2 regions of the Streptomyces roseirectus genome follow, and region 1 is predicted to be linked to the other one. Evidence: predicted binding sites of a transcription regulator. Region 1 holds the regulator's gene; the other holds the start of a gene.
What was found. The regulator HrcA, encoded in region 1, represses chaperone genes, less so after heat shock. The targets are predictions, from matches to a motif close to TTNGCACTCNGNNNNNCNGAGTGCNAA.
Positions count from the first base shown of each region.

Region 2: the regulator HrcA is predicted to act here: its motif matches at 2,493-2,519, upstream of groL (chaperonin GroEL).

Region 1 is NZ_CP060828.1:6,407,670-6,412,050, forward strand. Features, by position in the region: gene IAG44_RS27390 (DUF3097 domain-containing protein) at 1-792, opposite strand, end outside; gene IAG44_RS27395 (MBL fold metallo-hydrolase) at 834-1,814, opposite strand; gene hrcA (heat-inducible transcriptional repressor HrcA) at 1,937-2,953, shown strand; gene dnaJ (molecular chaperone DnaJ) at 2,954-4,090, shown strand; gene IAG44_RS27410 (nitronate monooxygenase) at 4,271-4,381, shown strand, end outside.
Region 2 is NZ_CP060828.1:5,352,094-5,356,474, reverse strand. Features, by position in the region: gene IAG44_RS22750 (RNA polymerase sigma factor) at 1-166, shown strand, start outside; gene IAG44_RS22745 (hypothetical protein) at 163-660, shown strand; gene groL (chaperonin GroEL) at 741-2,363, opposite strand; gene IAG44_RS22735 (cold-shock protein) at 2,832-3,035, opposite strand; gene IAG44_RS22730 (MoaD/ThiS family protein) at 3,476-3,751, opposite strand; gene thrC (threonine synthase) at 3,748-4,381, opposite strand, start outside.

The sequences.
Region 1 (4,381 bases):
GAAGTCGATCAACTCCTCCACTCTGCCCAGGAGTTCCGGTTCCAGGTCCTTGTAGGACGTGACGCGTTTGAGGATGGCCTGCCAGACGGCGCCGGTGTTGTCGGAGGGCCAGCCGAGGGCTTTGCAGACGCCGGTTTTCCAGTCCTGGCCGTGGGGGATGCGGGGCCAGGCGGGGATGCCGAGGGTGGTGGGTTTCACCGCTTCCCAGATGTCGATGTAGGGGTGGCCGACGACGAGGGCGTGTTCGCTGGTCACGGCCTGGGCGATGCGCCACTCCTTCGTGCCCGGCACGAGGTGGTCGACGAGGATGCCGAGGCGGGCGTCGGGGCCGGGGCCGAAGTCGGAGACGATCGCGGGAAGGTCGTCCACACCCTCCAGGTACTCGACGACGACGCCCTCGATGCGCAGATCGTCGCCCCAGACCTTCTCGACGAGTTCCGCGTCGTGCCGGCCCTCGACGTAGATGCGCCCGGCGCGGGCCACACGCGCGCGGGCGCCGGGGACGGCGACGGAGCCGGAGGCGGTGCGGGCGGGTTTCGCCGGGGCCTGCGTGGGCCGGACCAGGGTCACCACCCTGCCCTCCAGGAGGAAGCCCCGGGGTTCCATCGGGAACACGCGGTGCTTGCCGAAGCGGTCCTCCAGGGTGACCGTGCCCGCCTCGCACCGGATCACCGCACCGCAGAAACCGCTGCCGGGCTCCTCGACGACGAGCCCGGGGTCGGCGGGGACCTCGGGGGCGGGGGCCTGCTTCTTCTTCCAGGGAGGCGTGAGGTCCGTCGAGTACTGGCGCATTCGGATGACGATAGGAGAAGCGCCGGACGCCGGTCCCGCCATCACCCGCGCGACACGCCGAAGCGTTCGCTGAGAGCGTCCCGTTGCCGCCGCACGAACCCGGCGTCCACCACCGCCCCGTGCCCCGGCACGTACACCGCGTCCTCCCCGCCCAGCGCCAGCAACGCGTCCAGCGCCGCCGCCCACCGCCCCGGCACCGCGTCCGCCCCCGCCTGCGGCTCCCCCGACTCCTCGACGAGATCCCCGCAGAACACGACACGAACGGCCCCGGGGACGAGCACGACAAGGTCGTAGGGGGTGTGCGCGGGACCGAGCCGGGCGAGAAGCACTTCGACGGGGGCGAGGCCGGTGCCGGTGTGCCGGGTACCGGCGGCTTGGCCGGGGCCGGCGTGCCGCGCGGCCGAGGCCCGCCCGGGGTGGTGGCGCGCGACGGGGGCCCCGGCATCGCACGCGCGCGCCTCCCAGGAGCCGGGTCCGACCGGGTGCCCGGCAGCTCGCCCGGCGCCGTGGCCGACGTCGCGCCCGGTCGCGCCCGCCTCCCCTGCGCCGGCGCCCGTGCCGGACGCGTCCGCGACACCCCGCGCGACTCCGTGGCCGTCCGGGTCCGCGCCCAGCACCACCCTCCGTGTCCCCGTCACCACATGGTCCGGCACCACCAGCGCCTCGGCCGCCGCGCGGGCCGCCTCCTCGGGGAGGCCGTTGCGGACCGCGTCCGCCGTCAGCTCGTCCGCGTCGTGCGAAGCGTGTGCCGCGTACACCTCCGCCTCCGGGAACGCCGCCGCTCCGAAGACGTGGTCGAAGTGGGGGTGGGTGAGGGCGAGATGGGTCACATTGACGCCGGCGAGGCGTTCTGCGTCGGCGCGCAGCCGGGCGCCCTCGGCGAGGGAGGAGCCGGAGTCGATCAAGAGGGCGGCGCCCGGCGCGAGGACCAGGCCCGTCGTGCAGTCCCATCCGGGCAGCCGGATCCGCCCCACCCCGGCCGACAACCGCTCCCAGCCCAGCCCTTCCCAAGTCACCGTCATGCGGCGACGCTAGCGGGTACCGTCCCCCGCGACGGGACGACCTTGCCCCCGTGGTACCCGACCGCCGTACACTGGCAGTCGTCAGGGGAGAGTGCCAAGGCGGACTACTGGAGGTGTGCGCGGTGCTGAGTGAACGCAGGCTTCAGGTGCTGCGCGCGATCGTCCAGGACTATGTCGGCACCGAGGAACCCGTGGGGTCGAAGGCGCTCACGGAGCGGCACAACCTCGGTGTCTCCCCGGCCACCGTGCGCAACGACATGGCGGTCTTGGAGGACGAGGGGTTCATCGCGCAGCCGCACACGAGTGCGGGGCGCATCCCCACGGACAAGGGCTACCGCCTGTTCGTCGACAAGCTGGCCGGCGTCAAGCCGATGACGGCGCCCGAACGCCGCGCCATCCACCACTTCCTGGACGGCGCGGTCGACCTGGACGACGTGGTGGCCCGCACGGTACGGCTGCTCGCGCAGCTCACCCGGCAGGTCGCCGTCGTCCAGTACCCGTCCCTCACCCGCTCCACCGTCCGGCACGTCGAGCTGCTGGCGCTCGCGCCCGCGCGGCTGATGCTCGTGCTGATCACGGACACCGGGCGGGTCGAACAGCGGATGGTGGACTGCCCGGCGCCCTTCGGCGAGTCGGCGCTCGCGGACCTGCGCGCGCGCCTCAACAGCCGGGTCGCCGGCCGCCGGTTCAGCGATGTGCCCCTGCTCGTCGAGGACCTCGCGGAGGCGTTCGAGCGCGAGGACCGGGGCACGGTCTCGACGGTCCTCTCCACCCTCCTGGAGACGCTCGTCGAGGAGAACGAGGAGCGGCTGATGATCGGCGGCACCGCCAATCTCACCCGCTTCGGACATGACTTTCCCCTCACCATCCGGCCCGTCCTGGAAGCCCTGGAGGAGCAGGTCGTGCTCCTCAAGTTGCTTGGCGAGGCCGGAGATTCGGGCATGACCGTGCGCATCGGGCACGAGAACGCCTACGAAGGACTCAACTCCACGTCCGTCGTGTCGGTCGGCTACGGTTCGGGCGGCGAGGCAGTCGCCAAGCTCGGCGTGGTCGGACCGACCCGCATGGACTACCCGGGAACGATGGGAGCGGTACGCGCAGTGGCGAGGTACGTCGGACAGATCTTGGCGGAGTCGTAAGTGGCCACGGACTACTACGCCGTACTCGGCGTGCGCCGTGACGCGTCGCAGGATGAGATCAAGAAGGCGTTCCGCCGGCTCGCGCGCGAGCTGCACCCGGACGTCAACCCCGATCCGAAGACCCAGGAGCGGTTCAAGGAGATCAACGCCGCGTACGAGGTGTTGTCGGACCCGCAGAAGAAGCAGGTCTACGACCTCGGCGGCGACCCCCTCTCGCAGAGCGGCGGCGGGGGCGCGGGCGGCTTCGGCGCGGGCGGCTTCGGCAACTTCTCGGACATCATGGACGCGTTCTTCGGGACGGCGTCCCAGCGCGGCCCGCGCTCGCGCACCCGGCGCGGCCAGGACGCGATGATCCGTCTGGAGATCGACCTCGACGAAGCCGCGTTCGGCACGACCAAGGACATCCAGGTCGACACGGCGATCGTCTGCAACACCTGCAACGGCGAGGGGGCCGCGCCCGGCACCACCGCGCAGACGTGCGACATGTGCCGTGGCCGCGGCGAGGTCTCGCAGGTCACGCGGTCCTTCCTCGGCCAGGTCATGACGTCCCGGCCGTGCCCGCAGTGCCAGGGCTTCGGGACGGTCGTCCCGACGCCGTGTCCCGAGTGCGCCGGTGACGGCCGCATCCGCTCGCGGCGCACGCTCACCGTCAAGATCCCGGCGGGCGTCGACAACGGCACGCGCATCCAGCTCGCCGGCGAGGGCGAGGTCGGGCCCGGCGGCGGTCCCGCCGGTGACCTCTACGTCGAGATCCACGAACTCCCGCACGCCATGTTCCAGCGCCGGGGCGACGACCTGCACTGCACGGTCACCCTCCCGATGACCGCGGCGGCCCTCGGCACGAAGGTCCCCCTGGAGACGCTGGACGGCATGGAGGAGGTCGACATCCGCCCCGGCACCCAGTCCGGCCAGTCGATCCCGCTCCACGGGCGCGGCGTCACCCACCTGCGCGGCGGCGGACGCGGCGACCTCATCGTCCACGTCGAGGTCCAGACCCCGACAAAACTCGACCCGGAACAGGAACGCCTCCTGCGCGAACTGGCGAAACTGCGCGGCGAGGAACGCCCGCAGGGGCAGTTCCAGCCGGGTCAGCAGGGTTTGTTCTCGCGGCTGAAGGACGCCTTCAACGGCCGTTGACGGGAGCTGGCGCTGCGGCCGGGGGTCCGGGGGTTGGCCCCCGGGCAGACACAGTCAGCCGGGTCAGCAGGGGCTGTTCTCGCGGCTGAAGGACGCCTTCAACGGGCGTTGATCCTTGTTGGCATGTGCCAAACGCGGGGTCGGTTCGGAGTTGTTCGGAGGACGTGACAACATGCGGTCATGTCCTCCGAACTGACCGATCTCTTTCCCCTCCCGATCGTGCAGGCCCCCATGGCGGGCGGGGTCTCCGTGCCGCGGCTCGCGGCAGCCGTGTCCGAGGCCGGGGGGCTG
Region 2 (4,381 bases), 1.1 Mb from region 1:
GGAGTTGGTCGCCGTCGATCAGCTGAGCGTCGGGGAGGCCGCCGCCGCGTTGGGGATACGGCAGGTCACGGCGCGGGTGCGGCTGCACCGGGCGCGCAAGACGCTGCGCGGGGACGACATCGTCGTGGAACAGGCCGAAGTGCGGACCGTGGGAGGTGGGGCATGAGCTTCGAGGAGAGGTTGCTCGACGAGCTGAAGAGGGACGCCGTCCTGCGGGACGTCGCTCGTGTGCCGGTCCGGCGTCGGGTGGTGCGGCGGGGGCTGCTCGCGGGGGCGGTCTGCGCGGCCGTCGCCGTGGGATGGGCGGTGCTGCCGACGTCGTCCGACTCCGCCGCGTACGCCGTCGAGAAGAACTCGGACGGCAGTGTGACGCTGTCCGTGAAGGAGGCGGGGGGAGAGGAGGTCGCGCTGCGGCTGGTGTCCGTGCCGGAGGAGATCAGGCGGGGCGGGATGGCCGTCGACGTCGCGAGCGGGACGTGCGCGGACGATCCCGGGGATCCGATGCCGGAGTGGGTCGAGAACACGACCGGGCCCGACAAGGCCGTCCGGAAGTACCTGGCGTGGAAGGTGACGCTGAAGAGCGAGGGCGTCGCGCCGTATGTCGTCTGGGTGCGGGAGGACGACGGGAAGTTCGTGCCCTGCGTGCCCGACAAAAGCTGAACGCCCGAGGGCGGCACCCCAGTTGGGGTACCGCCCTCTGCGTTGTCCTGCCGATCTTCCGCTCTTGCGCGAGCAGAGGATCAGAAGTCCATGTCACCGCCCGGCATGCCGCCACCGGCGGGCGCGGCGGCCTTCTCCGGCTTGTCGGCGATGACGGCCTCGGTGGTGAGGAAGAGCGCGGCGATGGAGGCCGCGTTCTGCAGCGCGGAGCGCGTCACCTTCGCCGGGTCGATGATGCCCTCGGCGACGAGGTCGACGTACTCGCCCGTCGCGGCGTTCAGGCCGTGACCCGGGGTCAGGTTGCGGACCTTCTCCACCACGACGCCGCCCTCAAGACCGGCGTTGACGGCGATCTGCTTCAGCGGGGCCTCGAGGGCGAGCTTGACGGCCGCGGCGCCCGTGGCCTCGTCACCCTCCAGCTCCAGCTTCTCGAAGACCTGGGAAGCCTGCAGCAGGGCCACGCCACCACCGGCGACGATGCCCTCCTCGACGGCGGCCTTCGCGTTGCGGACGGCGTCCTCGATGCGGTGCTTGCGCTCCTTGAGCTCGACCTCGGTCGCGGCACCGGCCTTGATGACGGCCACGCCGCCCGCGAGCTTCGCCAGGCGCTCCTGGAGCTTCTCGCGGTCGTAGTCCGAGTCGGAGTTCTCGATCTCGGCGCGGATCTGGTTGACCCGGCCCGCGACCTGCTCCGAGGAGCCGGCGCCGTCGACGATCGTCGTCTCGTCCTTGGTGATGACCACCTTGCGGGCCTTGCCCAGCAGGTCGAGGGTGGTGTTCTCCAGCTTGAGGCCGACCTCCTCGGAGATCACCTCGCCGCCGGTGAGGATCGCGATGTCGTTCAGCATCGCCTTGCGGCGGTCGCCGAAGCCGGGGGCCTTGACGGCGACGGACTTGAACGTGCCGCGGATCTTGTTGACGACCAGGGTCGACAGGGCCTCGCCCTCGACGTCCTCGGCGATGATCAGCAGCGGCTTGCCCGACTGCATGACCTTCTCCAGGAGCGGGAGCAGGTCCTTGACGGAGCCGATCTTGGAGTTCGCGATCAGGATGTACGGGTCGTCCAGGGACGCCTCCATACGCTCCATGTCGGTCGCGAAGTACGCGGAGATGTAGCCCTTGTCGAAGCGCATACCCTCCGTGAGCTCCAGCTCCAGACCGAAGGTCTGGGACTCCTCGACGGTGATGACGCCTTCCTTGCCGACCTTGTCCATCGCCTCGGCGATCAGCTCGCCGATCTGCGTGTCGGCGGCGGAGATGGAGGCCGTGGAGGCGATCTGCTCCTTGGTCTCGACGTCCTTCGCCTGCTCCAGGAGGGCGCCGGAGACGGCCTCGACGGCCTTCTCGATGCCGCGCTTCAGGGCCATCGGGTTGGCACCCGCGGCGACGTTGCGAAGGCCCTCGCGGACCAGGGCCTGGGCCAGGACCGTCGCGGTCGTCGTGCCGTCACCGGCGACGTCGTCCGTCTTCTTCGCGACTTCCTTGACCAGCTCGGCGCCGATCTTCTCGTACGGGTCCTCCAGCTCGATCTCCTTGGCGATGGAGACACCATCGTTGGTGATCGTGGGGGCGCCCCACTTCTTCTCAAGGACGACGTTGCGGCCCTTGGGGCCGAGGGTGACCTTGACGGCGTCGGCGAGCTGGTTCATACCGCGCTCAAGGCCGCGCCGCGCCTCCTCGTCGAACGCGATGATCTTGGCCATGTGAAGTGGTCCCTCCAGGACTGGGGGTGAGTACCGCAGTGGACCGCGCCCGCGCCCGCGACGGACGGTTCCTGGCTCAGCGGTTCCTTGCCCCGCCCTCGCCGTGAACCTCACCGACTCGGTCCTTCGTTGTCACTCTCACTCGGAGAGTGCTAACGCCAATGATTAGCACTCGACCCCTGAGAGTGCAAGGCCGTATGGGTGGGATCAGGTCCTGGAGGGGGGTGGGGCGCGGATCGTGGGGGTGCCTGGGGTTCGTCGGCGGGTGCGGGTGCGTCGTGGCCGTTCGCGCAGTTCCCCGCGCCCCTGAAGGACTACGGGTGCGGCGCCGTTGTGGCTGGTCGCGCCCTGCGGCGGAGCCGCTGATCGGTACAGCCCCGCGTCCCTAACAGACTTCGGGTGCGGCGGCGGCACATGCCAAAAGACCCGCACCCTGGACAGATGCGGGTCTCCTGGTGGAATGTTCGTTCAGGCGGTGACGCGGACCATATCGGCCTGTGGGCCTTTCTGGCCCTGTGAGATCTCGAACTCGACGCGCTGGCCCTCTTCGAGGGTGCGGTAGCCGTCCATCTGAATGGCGCTGTAGTGGACGAATACGTCCGCACCACCGTCGACCGCGATGAAGCCGTACCCCTTCTCCGCGTTGAACCACTTGACGGTGCCCTGAGCCATGCCTAACTCCCCTATTACTGGCCCTTGCGCAGATCCACACTTCGTGGATCCGGGTCAGACCTCACCCCCCAGTCGATTGGGGGCGTGCGCCGGAACGCGTCGACCGCGGCTGAATGTATCTGTCCAACTGCCGTCTGCAACAGGTCAATCGGACGAGAATTCTGGACGCACACGATCCGGAATGTGGCGAGAATTCACCAGAATTCAGGGCAAGTCGGGCCGGACAAATGCCGTAAATGCCACGCAAGAGGCGCACACTTTGGCTACTTCTTGTCGGGTGTAAGGCAGAAATCAAGGGCCGCCGACAGGAGAAGCGGAAGCGGGTTCCCCAACCCTACCGCGTTCAATCACACAGAATTGCCCCCTCCGCTTCCGAGCGGAGGGGGCAATTCGATGAACAGTGGGTAATTTACCTTACTGAGGGTTACTGGAGGTAAGGCTCAGCCGCCCGCGACCGCCGGGATGATCGAGACGCCCGCGCCGTCCGGGGTCGCCGTGTCGAGCCCCTGCTCGAACCGCACGTCGTCGTCGTTGACGTACACGTTGACGAACCGCCGCAGCTTCCCCTGGTCGTCCAGGACCCGCGCCGAGATCCCCGTGTGGTTCTTCTCCAGGTCCGCGATGACCTCCCCGAGGGTCCCGCCCTCGGCGCTCACCTCGGCCTGCCCGCCCGTGTAGGTGCGGAGGATGGTCGGGATACGAACAGTGACGCTCATGCGAGGCCAGCCTCTCGGAAGGAGTCCAGGGTCGGACGGATGGTCGCGGTGAGGCCGGTGCCGGCCACCGCGTCGAGCGTCTTGAGGCCGTCACCGGTGTTCAGCACGACCGTCGTCAGGGACGGATCCAGCACCCCGGCCTCGATCAGCTTGCGCGTGACCCCGACGGTCACCCCGCCCGCCGTCTCCGCGAAGATCCCCTCCGTCCGCGCGAGCAGCTTGATCGCGTCGACGATCTGCTCGTCGGTCACGTCCTCCACCGCACCCCCGGTCCGCCGCGCGATGTCGAGCACGTACGGCCCGTCCGCGGGGTTCCCGATGGCCAGCGACTTGGCGATGGTGTCCGGCTTCTGCGGCCGTACGACGTCGTGCCCCGCCTTGTACGCGACGGACACCGGGCTGCACCCCTCCGCCTGCGCCCCGAAGATCTTGTACGGCTTGTCCGCGACGAGCCCCAGCTTGATCAGCTCCTGGAGCCCCTTGTCGATCTTCGTGAGCTGCGATCCGGAGGCGATCGGGACGACGATCTGGTCGGGCAGCTCCCAGCCCAGCTGCTCGCAGATCTCGTACGCCAGCGTCTTGGACCCCTCGGCGTAGTACGGCCGCAGGTTGACGTTGACGAAGCCCCAG